Regions from separate parts of the Massilimicrobiota sp. SW1139 genome, predicted to be linked through region 1. Evidence: a T-box and tRNA genes for the amino acid it is inferred to sense, from the RefSeq annotation. Region 1 holds a T-box; the other holds one or more tRNA genes.
What was found. A T-box is a leader RNA that pairs with one kind of tRNA and senses whether it is charged. The one in region 1 lies ahead of alaS (alanine--tRNA ligase), so its partner is inferred to be a tRNA-Ala.
Positions count from the first base shown of each region.

Region 1 (7,771 bases):
GTTAAATTCCCAGGATTTCGATCAGGAAGTTTTGATGTTTTTCATGGGACATGGTATTTCAACACGTCATCTGGCTTTAATTCAAGCTGTCTATCAGGAAAAAACATTGGATATCTTACAGAATAATCCTTATCAGTTAATTGATGATATTGATGGAATTGGTTTTAAAACAGCAGATGATCTGGCATTGAAAATAGGTGTTGATCAACATGATCATCATCGTATTCAGGCAGCTATTGTTTATGCTTTAAAAGAATCCTGTTTTCAAGATGGAAGTACATATCATAACTTTGAGGCTATCGCGAAAAGATTTCATCGCTATATTCCTCAAATTGATGATGAAAGTTTTGAAACAGCTTTGCAGGATGTTCTTGAACAACGTAAAATTATTCAGGAAGATGATCGCTACTATCCTTATGATTTATATCAAAGTGAAATACAAATATCAAAAATCTTTCAAAAATGGCTTCATGCGCCTTTATATGAATATGACCAGCAGGAAATTGATACCATTATTGCAGATTTAGAAACAGAGTTATCTATTCAATATGATCATTTTCAAAAAGAAGCGATGACACTCTTTTTAAAACAATCAGCCATGATTATTACAGGTGGGCCAGGAACTGGAAAAACAACGATTGTCAATGCTATGATTAAAATCTATCAGCGTTTAAATCCTGATCAAAAATTAGCTGTTGTTGCACCAACTGGTAGAGCAGCTAAACGTTTGACTGAAGTGACAGGAGTGGAAGCTTGTACCATTCATCGTTTATTGAAATGGGATTTACATACAAATACTTTTGCGATTAATGAGAAAAATCCATTAGATGTGGATTTATTGATCATTGATGAGTTTTCAATGGTCGATTCTTTATTGTTTTCACATCTTTTGTTAGCTTGTCAAAAAGTCAGTCAAATTCTTTTGATTGGAGATGATCAGCAATTGCCATCTGTGGCACCTGGTCGTGTTTTAAATGATCTCATCAGTTGTCAGCGTATCCCAACCATTGCTTTACATCATATATATCGTCAATCCAAAGAAAGTGGTATTGTTCAATTAGCCCATAGTATTCGCAATAATCAATATGATGAAACTTTATTTTCAAAGTATCAGGATATTCATTTTCAAACATGTGCCGCCTATGATGTTGTCAAGTATGTACGTGTATTAGTCACAAAAGCATTAGAAGATGGCTATGATGTGCATGATATACAAGTTTTAGCACCAATGTATAATGGTGTTGCTGGTATTGATGCTTTAAATGATTGTCTACAGGAATTATTTAATCCTCAAGATGGATTTAAAAATGAACTGCGTGTGGGTAAACGTTTATTTAGAGAAGGCGATAAGATTTTACAGTTAAAAAATCGTATTGAAGATAATGTTTTTAATGGTGATATAGGAACATTGGTAGAAATCTGTTATAAAGATAATTTTGAATATTTATCAGATATGATGATTGTTGATTTTGATGGAACTATTGTTGAATATACGCCACAGGAATTTTATACATTGACACATGCTTATTGCATGAGTGTTCATAAATCACAGGGAAATGAATTTAAAATTGTCATCATGCCTGTTTTAAAAGACTATTATATTATGTTGAAAAAGAATCTGATTTATACAGGATTAACACGAGCAAAACAATCTTTATGGTTTTTAGGAAATCATCAGGCTTTTCAATATGGAATTAGTCGAGAACAAGATGATCGAAGGAAAACGACATTGATTTCAAGAATGAACGAAACTCCTGAAATTTCTTTGTATGATTTTGAATAATCAGGACATACTAAGATTGTACTTTTAAAGGAGTGAATAATCATGTCAAAATTAGCTGTTGCTTTTTTCTCGGCAGGAATTGTTGCTGCGGCAATGATTATGATGAGTGATATGCCATGTGCCGATAACATCGAACATTCTGTTCATAAAGCCAAAAAAGCGATTAAGGAACAACTTTAAGAAGTACAAAAGGACTCATTGTAGTCCTTTTCTTGTCGTGGAGGTTGAAATGAAAAGAAACAATATCGCTCGTTCTCTCATCATTTTTTGTATTTGTGCTATTTTACTTTATTATGTTTATACTTTATTTCGTATAGGATCATTATTGATTTATATTTTTCAATTGATTTTTCCTGTTGTTATTGCATTGTTTTTTCATTTTCTTATTGATCCCCTGATTGATTATTTTACCAGTGATCGCCTTTCTAGAAAAGTTGTTGTAACACACTTATATTTATCTTTTTCATTGTTTTTTATTTTAAGCTGTTATTTTTTAATCCCTTATTTATTAGATCAATGTCTTATTTTTTATCATCGTATCTGTGATAGTCAGATTATGGTCAATCCTATTTTTTCTACTTTTATTCGTTTTTTAGAAGAATATCAGGTCATTGATTATTTTATAGATATGTTTAATGGTTGGACACAGACAGTCATTTACTGGGTTGGAAATATTTTTATAGCATTAGGCATTTCATTTTATTTATCTTATGATAATCTTCATTTAATTGAAAAAGCTATTGTCTATCTTCCTTTTGAAAAACAGGGCATCTGTATGCAGACACTAAAAAAATTAAAACTCACAACATATCAGTTTATGAAATCAATGATTTTAGATTTTTTCTTCTTCTTTTTGATGTGCTTTATTCCTTTCTTTTTTATAAATCAGAATTTTGCAGTTTGGATTGCATTATTTTTATCACTTACAAATCTCATTCCTTATGTTGGACCTTATATTGGTGGCATACCAGTTGTTATTTATGAATTCTTTATTGATCAGCATCTTGGTTATGCATCTCTTATTGTGATTATGGTTTTACAATATTTAGAATCTTCTTATTTACAACCTTATTTATTTTCTAAAGGCATTCATTTACATCCTATTCTTCTTTTAATAGCATTGACTTTCTTTGGAGATCTTTTTGGTCTGATTGGTATGATTTTTTCGCCACTATTATTGTCATATGTCGTTTTTATTGGAGAACTTTTCAAGAATTTACGTATTGGTGATGATATTAAGAGAATTATGCATCATGAAAACCGATAAAGATTTTACAAATTTTTTCTTTGTTATCATATATGATAATAAAGGGGTGTGAAGCCATGACAATTTCTCATTATTTAGGACTGTTAGGAGGATTGGCATTATTTCTGTTTGGCATGGAACTGTTATCAGAAGGATTAACAGAAGGACTGGGAGAAAGATTAGAAATCTTTTTATTAAAACTGACCAATCATAAGTGGAAAGCTATTGGTGTAGGGACTTTGTTGACATGCCTGATTCAAAGTTCATCTGCTATGAGTGTTATTCTCATTGGATTTTTAAATGCTCATATCATGTCATTGAAAAGAGCTATCTGGGTTATGATGGGAGCTAATATTGGGACAACCATAACAGGACAGATGATTGCTTTAGATATTGGCATGTTTGCGCCATTGTTAGCCTTTGTAGGCGTATGTTTATATCTGATAAGTCATGGCATCAAGCATCTATGTGGACAAGTGATGATGGCTTTAGGACTATTATTTATGGGACTTGAAATGATGGCTCAATCCATGTTGCCCCTACAATACTCATCCACATTTGTGAATGCTTTAATGCATATTCAAAATCCAATATGGGGTGTCTGTATCGGTATGTTGTTTACAGCTTTGATTCAAAGTTCATCAGCATCCATTGGTATTTTACAAATTCTCGCTTCTAAACAGTTGATTTCTTTTCATCAGGCTGTTTATCTGATTCTAGGTTTTGATTTAGGAACGTGTATAACGGGTTTTCTTGCTTCTTTAAAAGGATCGCGCAATGGAAAACGTCTAGCGCTGTTTCATTTTCTTTTTAATGTTGTAGGAGCTATCAGTTTTTTAATTATCTCACAGATGATTCCTCTCGTTGATTGGATTGCAGGATGGACACCATTATCACCCCTCCATCAAATAGCCAATATGCATACATTTTATAATATGATGACAACATTCATTGTCTTACTATGTGAACCTTATCTGATTCAGACTATTCAATGGATTTACCCATATCACCATAAAAAATAAAAAGAAAGTAGGGATGATAGTGAGAAAAGTCATTTTGTATATTGCAATGAGTTTAGATGGATATATCACCAATCAGCATGGACGTATAGATTGGCTACATGGTGACAATCCTACAGATGAAAAAACAGAAAGTTATCATCATTTATTAAAACATGTTGATAGTGTTATTATGAGTGAAACAGCTTTTCGTATGATAGAAGAGAAAATCAACCAATATTGGATTCATCAGGGATTAAAGATTTATGTTTTATCATCTTTGACTCAGTTATCATCAGATCATGTCATTGTCACATCTGAAGATATTTGTTCATTAGTCCAAAAAATAAAACAGGAATCTGGAAAAGATATTTGGATTTGTGGTGGTCAACAATTGATTACACCTTTAATTCAGGCTAATATGATTGATGAATATCATATTTCTATGATTCCAACATTAATTGGAAAAGGAACACGCTTATTTGAAGATTTTGATCAGGAAACAAGATTATCTTTGATAAAAAGTTATGTTTATAATGGTATTGTTGATATTGAATATCAGAAGAAGTATTGATTTTTGATAATAAATTGGATATAATATCAAAGTCAAATCGTTGAAGAAGAAAAGTATTTATAAGTGATCTTGAAGAGAGGGAATGGCTGGTGAAAATTCCTGGATACTTGTAAAGAAAGCTACCTTCTAAGAGTGATGCAAACATCAACGTAAATCGGCGTTAACGATCAAAGAGCATAATGAGTATTCATTATGAATGAGGATGGTACCGCGATGATAGTCGTTCCTTTTCAGGAATGACTTTTTTTATTAAAAGGAGGAAAATCATGAAACAATTAACAGGTAATCAGGTCAGACAAATGTTTTTGGATTTTTTCAAATCAAAAGGACATATGATTGAACCTGGAGCATCATTAATCCCACATAATGATCCAACATTATTATGGATCAATGCAGGGGTTGCAGCATTAAAAAAATATTTTGATGGAACAGAAAAGCCAGCATGTAATCGTATTGCGAATGCACAAAAATCAATTCGTACAAACGATATTGAAAATGTTGGGAAAACAGCAAGACACCATACTTTCTTTGAAATGTTAGGAAACTTCTCAATTGGAGATTACTTTAAGGCAGAAGCTATTCCTTTTGCATGGGAGTTTTTAACAAGTCCTGAATGGATTGGTTTTGATAAGGATAAACTTTATATCAGTGTTTATACTGATGATGAAGAAGCTTATCGTATCTGGACAGAAGTTTGTCATGTTGATCCAAGTCATATTTTAAAAACAGATGATAATTTCTGGGAAATCGGAGAAGGTCCAGGGGGACCAGATTCAGAAATTTTCTATGATCGTGGAGAAAAATATGATCCAGAAGGATTAGGAGAAAAATTATTCTTTGATGAAATGGAAAATGATCGTTACATTGAAGTATGGAATGTTGTCTTTTCACAATATGACTGCAATCCAGCTATTGATCGTAAAGAATATAAAGAATTACCACAAAAAAATATTGATACAGGAATGGGATTAGAAAGATTAGTCAGCATTATTCAAGAGGGAGAAACAAACTTTGATACTGATTTATTCTTACCAATTATCCATGCGACTGAAAAGCTTGCAAAGGTTCCATATCAAGAAAATAAAATGGCTTATCGTGTGATTGCCGATCATATTCGTACTGTGACTTTTGCATTAAGCGATGGTGCATTATTTGATAATGCTGGACGTGGTTATGTTTTAAGAAGAATTTTAAGACGTGCAGTGCGTTATGGTAAAAAGATTGGTATTGATCATTCATTTATGTATGAACTTGTTGGTGTGGTTGCAGATATCATGAAAGATTTCTATGATTATCTACCTGCTAAAGTGGAATATGTGAGTGGTTTAGTAAAAAAAGAAGAAGAAGCTTTTCATAAGACATTATCTAATGGAGAAAAACTATTAAATCAGATGTTACAAAAAAGCCAAAATCATTTATTAAATGGTGAAGATGCTTTTAAATTATATGATACATATGGCTTCCCATTAGAATTAACTGTGGAAATTGCTGAAGAGTCTGGTTTTGAAGTGGATGAAGAAGGTTTCAAAGCAGAAATGAAAGCACAACAGGAACGTGCACGTAATGCCCGTGGTGATTTAGAATCTATGTCATCACAAAAGCCTGATTTAATGGCATTTGATGCCCCATCTACATTCATTTATAATCCAACACCAATTCAGGCGAAAGTCATTGCGACATTCCAAGATGGTGTGAAATGTGATGTGATTGATAGCCAAGGTGAAATCATTTTAGATCAGACAACTTTCTATGCTGAAATGGGTGGACAATGTGCTGATACAGGAATCATGTCTAATGATTCTACAGAAATTGAAGTTAAAGATGTTCATAAAGCACCTCATCAACAACATTTACACATAGTTAACGTTAAAAAAGGTGCAATTCATGTTGGAGATGTATTAACTTTGTATGTTGATACAAGAAAACGTGCATTTATTACTCATAACCATACAGCAACACATCTTTTACAAAAAGCTTTAAAGAATGTATTAGGAGAACATGTTTCACAGGCTGGATCATATGTAGATGATCAAAGATTACGTTTTGACTTTACTCATCCTCAAAAAATGACTTTAGAACAATTACAGCAAGTTGAAGATCAGGTTAATGAACAAATCTTCAATGGATTGAATGTTGATATTCAGTTAATGAGTAAAGATGATGCAATGCAATCAGGTGCTATGGCTTTATTTGATGAAAAATATGGTGATGAAGTGCGTGTTGTCAGCGTTGGTGATTATTCTAAGGAATTATGTGGTGGATGCCATGTTTCTAATAGTATTGAAATTGGAATCTTTAAAATTGTCAGTGAAGAAAGTGTAGGTTCTGGTGTAAGACGTATTGAAGCTGTTACATCATTACAGGCTTATCAGGCATTTAAAAATAGTGAAACACTTTTAAATCAAGTTCAAGACTTATTAAAGATTAAAAATAAGAATGAAACAATTGAAAAAGTTACACATTTCATTGAAGAAACTAATGAAATCAAAAAAGAAAGAGATCAATATTTAGATCAGATCAATGCTTTATCTGCAAAGGAACAATCTAAAAATATTGTTGATTTCAATGGTGTACAATTCTTATATGTTCAAGAATCTAAAGAAGTTGCTTTAGCTAAACAAATGGCTTTTGACCTTCGTGATCAGTTACAGCATGGTTTTGTGATTATGGTCAATGAATATGAAGGTAAGATATCTTATTTTGTAGGATTAACAAAATCTATGGTTCAAGCTGGATATAAAGCAGGAGAGATGATCAAGACAATCAATCAGGTGACTGCTGGTCGTGGTGGTGGAAAACCAGACTTTGCTCAAGGAGGATGTGCTGATCGCTCACATATGGATGAAGCTATCGCACAAATCAAAGCGCAATTCTAAGTTTTACTAGCAATTTGCAATGAATTAGTGTAATATAGATTATATAGATGGGAGGTCGTATAAATGGGAAAAGATTTTACTCAAACACGTCTATTTAATTCTGAAGAAATTAAAAGAGAAGTTATCCATTCTCATTTAATGACAGTTGCTAATGCTTTAGATGAAAGAGGATATAATGCAGTTCATCAAATTGCAGGATACTTGATTTCTAATGATCCTGCATATATTTCAAGTCATAAAGGGGCTCGATCAATTATTCAACAGATTGATCGTGATGAAATTATTGAAGAACTT
Region 1 is NZ_SJOR01000004.1:165,385-173,155, forward strand. Features, by position in the region: gene recD2 (SF1B family DNA helicase RecD2) at 1-1,783, shown strand, start outside; gene E0K96_RS04175 (hypothetical protein) at 1,826-1,963, shown strand; gene E0K96_RS04180 (AI-2E family transporter) at 2,013-3,050, shown strand; gene E0K96_RS04185 (Na/Pi cotransporter family protein) at 3,107-4,051, shown strand; gene E0K96_RS04190 (dihydrofolate reductase family protein) at 4,065-4,601, shown strand; T-box leader at 4,633-4,832, shown strand; gene alaS (alanine--tRNA ligase) at 4,868-7,477, shown strand; gene E0K96_RS04200 (IreB family regulatory phosphoprotein) at 7,541-7,771, shown strand, end outside.

Region 2 (7,771 bases), on a different contig from region 1:
ACTACTAACAGAAGTTCAAAACTTACATTGGGAAGATGTCAGTCAAGTCACGGAAAGTGTAGATAACAACAAATAAGAAATGAGGAAAAATATGAAATATTTAAAAAAGTCAATCCAGTTTTTATTGTCCATAACATTATTCTTTTGCATGGTAGGATGCCAGCAAGATAATGTGACAGTTCAAAAAGAGTTTGATCAATTTTTAAATCAGGAATTTGTAGAAACGATGGAAAACGATTATGTGACTTTACATACTTATGTGACTCATCCAGAAGATTTTGGAATTGATATGAGTCAGGTAGAAGTTGGACTAGGCATGGGTGCATCTCAAGATGACCAGCAAAAACTCAAACAGGAGTTAAATGATACCTATGAACAATTAATGGAATTTGATTATGATGCTTTAACTGAAGCTCAAAAAGATTCTTATGATATTTATAAAACACAATTATCAATTGATAAAAAATTAAGTGATGAAAAATTTGATTATTATGGTTCTTTATTTGCCAGTATGACCGGTTTACATTATCAATATCCAACTTTATTGACTGATTGGGACATACGAAATGAAGAAGATTTACAAAATATGATTGTCATGGTTAAAGATATTTTACCCTATACGCAAGAAGCTTTAGATTATACAAAAACACAAGCTCAAAAAGGTTTGTTAATGATTGATTTTGATTCAGTTTTAACTTATTGTCAAAGAATTTTAGATCAAAAAGATCATAGTCCTGTTTTACAGGCTGTTTATGAAAATATAGAAAATCTAGATATCACAAAGCAAAAGAAAGAAGATTATAAACAACAAATGGAAGACGCTTTTCAAACATCTTTCTTTCCAGCTTATCAAGAAATCATAACTACTTTATCTCATCTTAAAGATGGTACCAATAATGAGCAGGGACTCGCTCATTTCAAAGATGGTAAAGAATACTATGCTTTATTATTACAACAAAGCAGTGGAACTGATCAAACAGTAGAAGAAGTCAAAAATATGATGGAAGATGCTTTTCATCAGCATATGCAACGTCTGGTTGTATTAGCTATTCAAAATCCTGAGCTTTATGAAGATTATACAAATGGGAATTTCCCTCAAACAAATTTCCAGAGTTACGATGAAATTTTGAAGTTTATCAAACAGAATTTATCGCAAGATTTTCCTGAAGTTGATCAACTGTCATATCAAATTCAAGATGTCAATGAAAATTTAGCTTCTGATTCAGGGGTAACAGCTTATTTTAATATTCCTACATTAGATGGAACACAAGTGAAACAGTTGCGAGTCAATCCTAAAACAAATGATGTCAAGACGATATCTACTTATGCAACAGTGGCACATGAAGGGCTAACAGGACACATGTATCAATATGCGTATATGTATGAAAATCAGACAAACAATTTTAGAAAAGCCATTGCCAGCTGTCAGGCTTATAGTGAAGGCTATGCGACATATGCACAATATGAATGTTTAAAATATTTAGAAGATGAGATTGATGAAGATGTTTTGCAGTTATATAAAGAAGCAGAATTGTTGAATAATAGTTTAACGATTTTGATAGATATTGGTATTCATTATGAAGGATGGAGTCAAAGTGATGTTCTTGATTTTTTAGAAGACAATGGAATGGTTTTAGATGAAGAGTCTTTGTCAGCATTATATAAACAGCTTCAAGCTAATCCAGCAGCATTTGTTCCTTATTATGTTGGGTATGAAAAAATAGCACAAATGAAAGAAGAAGCTCAAGAAACATTAGGGGATAATTTTGATCATAAGTCATTTCATGAAGCATTATTAGAAACGGGAACAGCGCCATTTGATGTCGTTGAGCGTCATATTGATCGCTATGTGGAGAATAGCCAATGATGGACTATCTTATATCACCAGATTTGAGTTTAAAAGAGAATGTTTGTCAGTTTTTTGATACATATCAATGTATTCATACGAAAGAACATAGCTTGAAAGTTGCAAATGAGAGTCTGAACCTTGCTCATAGATTTGGAGTTGATCCTCAAAAATGTTATCAGGCAGCTTTATTACACGACATCAGTGCTGTGATTTCTCACAATCAAATGATGGAAATAGCGTTACAAAATGCCTGGACAATAGATCCATCCGAAGAAAAGTATCCATTCCTACTGCATCAAAGAGTTTCCGCATTATTTGCACAAAACATCTTTCAAATTGAAGATAAAGACGTTTTATCAGCTATCACATGTCATACAACACTGAAAGCACACCCTAGTCAAATAGATCTCGTTGTTTTTCTGGCTGATAAAATACAATGGGATCAACCAGGACTTCCTCCTTATTTAGAGGTTATTGAAGAAGGAATGAAGATATCACCAGCATATAGTGCTTATTTATTTTTAAAAGAACAGTTACAACATAAACGTATTTTATATCCACATCAGTGGTTAAAAGAAGCTTATGAAGATTTATCGAAGAGAGGCAAAAAGATATGAAAAAGTATAAAGCAGTTATTTATGATATTGATGGAACAGTTTTAAATACATTAAATATGAATATGTATCCATTAATGAGAATTATTAAAGAAGAATTAAATGAAGATTGGAGTTTTGAAGACGTTTTAAAATTTGCGGCTTATCCTGGTATGAAAGTGATGGAAGAATTAAATATAAAAGATAAAGAAAAAACATATGCCAGATGGGTTCAATATGTCAATGAATATGAAGAAGGGGCAACACTTTATGAAGGATTTGAAGAGGTTTTTGTAAAACTAGAAGAAGCAGGGATTATTCAAGCTGTTGTATCTGCCAAAACAAAGGCTCAATATCAAATTGATATGGTTGAAAAAGGGTTGGATAAATATATGAAAGCTACAATATTAGCAGAAGATACTGATAAACATAAACCAGATCCAACACCATTACTAGAATGTTTAAAAAGATTACAGCTTCAACCTGATGAAGTGATTTATATTGGTGATGCTCGTTCAGATGAATTGGCTTCTCAAAATGCTCATATAGATTTTGGATATGCCAAATGGGGTAATGTCGCTAAAGAAGAAATGAAAAATGCAACAATTGTTTTAGAAAAACCATTAGATTTATTACAGCTTATATAAATGCAAAATCAAAATAACTTTGCATTAGGAAATGTATCTCAGCATATTTTACATATTGCTGGACCAATGATTGTTGCACAGTTTATCAATATTTTATATAACGTTGTTGATCGTATTTATATTGGAAGATTACCTGATGTAGCTACTCTTGCGATGAGTGGCTTAGGTTTATGTTTGCCTTTAATTTCTATTGTCATTGCTTTTGCGAATTTATTTGGTATGGGTGGTTCACCACTTTGTTCTATAGCGAGAGGAAGTGGAGATCATGATTTGGCAGAAGAAATTATGGGAAATTCGTTTTCTTTACTGATTCTTTTTTCAGTTTTGATTATGATTGTTGGACTATTGTTTAAAGAACCATTATTATGGGCTTTTGGAGCCAGTCAGAATACCATTGCATATGCAAATGATTATATGAGTATTTATTTATTGGGAACGCCATTTGTTTTGATTGGTTTAGGCATGAATAGTTTTATTAATAGTCAAGGTTTTGCGAAAATAGGCATGATGACAGTTTTATTAGGTGCTGTAACAAATATTATTTTGGATCCTATCTTTATTTTTGTTTTAGCAATGGGAGTCAAAGGTGCAGCGCTTGCGACTGTAATATCACAGTTTGTGTCTGCCTTATGGACATTCCAATTTTTAACAGGTCAAAAAACGATATTGAAATTAAAAAAAGAAAGACTGAAATTAAAAATAAAACATGTGAAAAAAATATTTGCTTTAGGGATGGCTGGATTTATGATGGGATTGACAAATTCTGTTGTCACAATTGTTTGTAATGCCACACTTCAGACATATGGTGGAGATTTCTATATTGCGATTATGACAATTATTAATTCTATTAGAGAGGTTGTATCTTTACCAGGACAAGGCTTAGCTAACGCTTCACAGCCAGTGCTTGGCTATAATTATGGAGCTAAACAATATCAAAGAGTTTTAAAAGCTATTCGTTTTACAACAATCACTTGCTTCTTAACGAGTTTTCTTTTATGGCTCAGTATTACTTTGTTTCCTCAATTTTATATTCAGATCTTTAGTCATAATCCAGAAATCATAACACATGGAACGCAAGCTATTCATTTATACTTTTTTGGCTTTTTTATGATGGCTTTTCAAATGACAGGGCAAGCTGTGGCGGTAGGATTAGGAAAGTCTAAACAGGCGGTTTTCTTTTCACTTTTTAGAAAAGTGATGATCGTTGTTCCATTGACTTTGATTTTACCTATATATATGGGTATTGATGGTGTTTTTATTGCTGAAGCTATCAGTAACTTTATTGGTGGAGGCGCATGTTATTTAACAATGATGTTGACAATTGGAAAAGATTTAAAGAAAAAACGCTTATCTGTCGCTAAAGGTTAATATAAGGAGAAAGACTCTAAGCATAAAGACATTTCTTTTTTCATATAAATAAACGGGTGATGATTCATATGAAAAAAATGATGTCTTTTATTATTCTTTTTGCTTTATGTACATGTTTATATAAACCAGTTATTCATGTTTCATCATCACAATTGTTAAATCAAAGAGTGATAGTTTTGGACCCTGGTCACGGGGGTTTAGACAATGGAGCGAGTATTGCTGGAGTCGATGAAGATGAATTAAATTTGGAAATCAGTTTTGCATTGAAAGAAGAATTGGAATCACGTGGAGCAACGGTTTATATGACAAGAACAGATGATCAGGATATGACAAGAAGAAATTATAACTATTCTAAACAGGATGATATGTATTTAAGAGCGTTAAAGATTGATGAATATCAGCCAGATTTATTTTTAAGTATTCATTTGAATTCTTCAAATTCTAGTGCCTGGGGATCACAAGTTTTTTATTATAAAAAAAGTGAGGATGGGAAAAGATTAGCTGATAGTATTCATAATCAAATGAAAACTTTAACGGGAACAAGGAAAAATATTTCATCAAGCAGTTTTTATATATTGCGTGCAACACAATCGCTGGGAGTATTGATTGAATGTGGCTTTTTATCTAATGCTAATGAAAGAGGACAGTTAAAAAGTCGCAGTTATCATAAAAAGCTGGCAACAGTGATTAGTGATGGAATACAGGATTACTTTCAGGCTTTATCTGCTCCATTATAAAAATATATCTTAAAAAATAAAAAAAGTATTGACGAAAAAAGAAGCCTATGCTAATATATTAGGGCAGTCGTTAATGGGCCTGTAGCTCAGCTGGTTAGAGCGCACCCCTGATAAGGGTGAGGTCGATGGTTCAAGTCCATTCAGGCCCACCATTAATAACTGTTATATATATATACATGGGCCTGTAGCTCAGCTGGTTAGAGCGCACCCCTGATAAGGGTGAGGTCGATGGTTCAAGTCCATTCAGGCCCACCATGTATAATTGAATAATGGGGTTTTAGCTCAGCTGGGAGAGCGCCTGCTTTGCACGCAGGAGGTCAGCGGTTCGATCCCGCTAAGCTCCACCATTATGTATGTAACCTATATGTCAATATAGGTTTTTTTGTTATTTGATAGAAATTGGTCTATAATGGTAATGAGGTGATTTTGATATGTGTACAGCATTTCAATTAAATGGGTATTTTGGTAGAAATTTAGATCTGGAAACAACATTTGGTGAACAAGTTGTATTGACACCAAGACATTATTCTTTTCCATTAAAAAATGGAACATTGTTTAAAAATCAATATGCAATGATTGGTATGGCAACGGTTATGGAAAACTATCCATTATATGCTGAAGCTATGAATGAAAAGGGATTATGCATGGCTGGCTTATATTTTCCAGGGAATGCTCGTTATTTTCCTGAACAGGCCAACAAAACCAATATAACGCCTTATGAATTGATTCCCTATATCTTAGGGCAATATCAAAGCGTACAAGAGGTCAAAAAGGTCATTGATCATTTTCATCTTTTAGATATTCCTTTCCATGAAAAATTGCCTTTAGCACCTTTACATTGGATCATTGCCGATCAAAAAGAGAGTCTGATTCTGGAATCAACAGAATCAGGATTGCAGGTTTATCAAGATGCTTTTCATATTTTAACCAACAATCCACCTTATCCGTATCATCAATGGAACGTCCATAATTATATGCATTTAACATCTTCTTATCCTCAAGATCATTTAACGGATCAATCATTGAAGCCTTATGGAAACGGATTTGGGACAATCGGTATTCCTGGTGATTTTTCACCTGCTTCACGTTTTGTGAAAACATTGTGGTTAAAGGAAAATGCAACAATGAGTGAAAGAGAAGAAGAGAATATCAGTCAGATTTTTCATATTTTAGATGCTGTCGCAATGGTCAAAGGTTCAGTAAAAACAATGCAAAATCAAGAAGATTATACGGTTTATTCTTGTTGTATGAGTATGAATGAAGGGGCTTATTATTACAAGACATATGAAAATAATCAAATTCATTGTATTCAAATGAAAAATAAAGTTTCTGCTTCACAATTATCTATCTATCCATTAAATAGACAACAAAATATTCAATATCAATAAAACTGCTTAGGCAGTTTTTTTGTTTATTATCGTTCATAAAAATATTAAAAATAAAACATTTTATATAGAAAAAGTAGGTTATACTTTGTTTAGAAAATGGAAGGGATTTAGCGCTACGAATTTCATAATAGGAGGAGGAAAAATATGGATTTTTTTAATAAGCTACAGACTGGCTTAGAAAAAGTTGTTGGTCCATTTGCAACAATGGTCGCCAATAGTAAATACATTAAAGCATTAACAGAAGGTTTTATGTATACAATGCCAATTACATTAGGGGTAGCAGTTATTGCCGTTTTGTCTAATTTGCCTATTGATCCATGGGTTGATTTTTTAAACAGTACAGGATTATATACAGTAGGGCAAGAGGTTGTATCTTTAACATTATCTTTACTTGCTATTTATGTTGTAGGAGCAATTGGATATTGTTTTACTAGAAATGAAGGTGAGCAAGGAATTATTGGAGCTGTCATGTCTACAGCAGCGTTTATTATTTTAATGCCAATTCAAACCTTTACTAATGAAGCAGGAAGTTCAGTTTCAGCTTTAGCTACCAATTATATGGGGAGTGACGGAATTTTCTTGGCATTAATTTTAGGTTTATTAATTCCAAGATTATACTGTTTTTTAATGAGTAAAAACTTGAAATTGAAATTACCAGATTCAGTACCACCAATGGTAAGTATGTCATTAGCACCTACATTTGTGGCCATGATTATCTTTACATTAGTTTTTGCCTTAAAATGGGCATGTACATTTACACCATATGGAAATGTATTCAATGTTGTTTCAACACTTATTGGTCAGCCAATTTCATATTTTGGAGCTTCACCAATATCATTAATTATTGTCTTTTCATTAATGAATTTAATCTGGTTCTTTGGTATTCATCCAAATGCTATTTTAATGCCATATATGCCTGTTTTAATGATGGCTTCTATGGCTAACACTGAAGCTTTTCTAGCCGGGGAAACAATGCCTTATCTTATTTTTGGAATTTTAGGGGCTTGTGTTCAAATTGGTGGTGCAGGAAATACATTAGGATTATGTATTGCAACCCTATTTGCAAAATCTGAAAAGTATAAAGCAATGCGTAAACTTGTTATCCCAGCTAATATTTTCAATATTAATGAACCAATCATTTTTGGTTTCCCAATTATGTTAAATCCTTTATATGTGATTCCAATGGTCT
Region 2 is NZ_SJOR01000009.1:16,126-23,896, forward strand. Features, by position in the region: gene E0K96_RS06580 (LysR family transcriptional regulator) at 1-76, shown strand, start outside; gene E0K96_RS06585 (DUF885 domain-containing protein) at 92-1,867, shown strand; gene yqeK (bis(5'-nucleosyl)-tetraphosphatase (symmetrical) YqeK) at 1,867-2,466, shown strand; gene E0K96_RS06595 (HAD family hydrolase) at 2,463-3,089, shown strand; gene E0K96_RS06600 (MATE family efflux transporter) at 3,090-4,457, shown strand; gene E0K96_RS06605 (N-acetylmuramoyl-L-alanine amidase) at 4,526-5,194, shown strand; tRNA gene E0K96_RS06610 (tRNA-Ile) at 5,270-5,346, shown strand; tRNA gene E0K96_RS06615 (tRNA-Ile) at 5,373-5,449, shown strand; tRNA gene E0K96_RS06620 (tRNA-Ala) at 5,466-5,541, shown strand; gene bsh (choloylglycine hydrolase) at 5,626-6,582, shown strand; gene E0K96_RS06630 (PTS sugar transporter subunit IIC) at 6,727-7,771, shown strand, end outside.
Region 2: it encodes a tRNA-Ala, which carries the amino acid that the T-box ahead of alaS (alanine--tRNA ligase) is inferred to sense. The anticodon was not compared.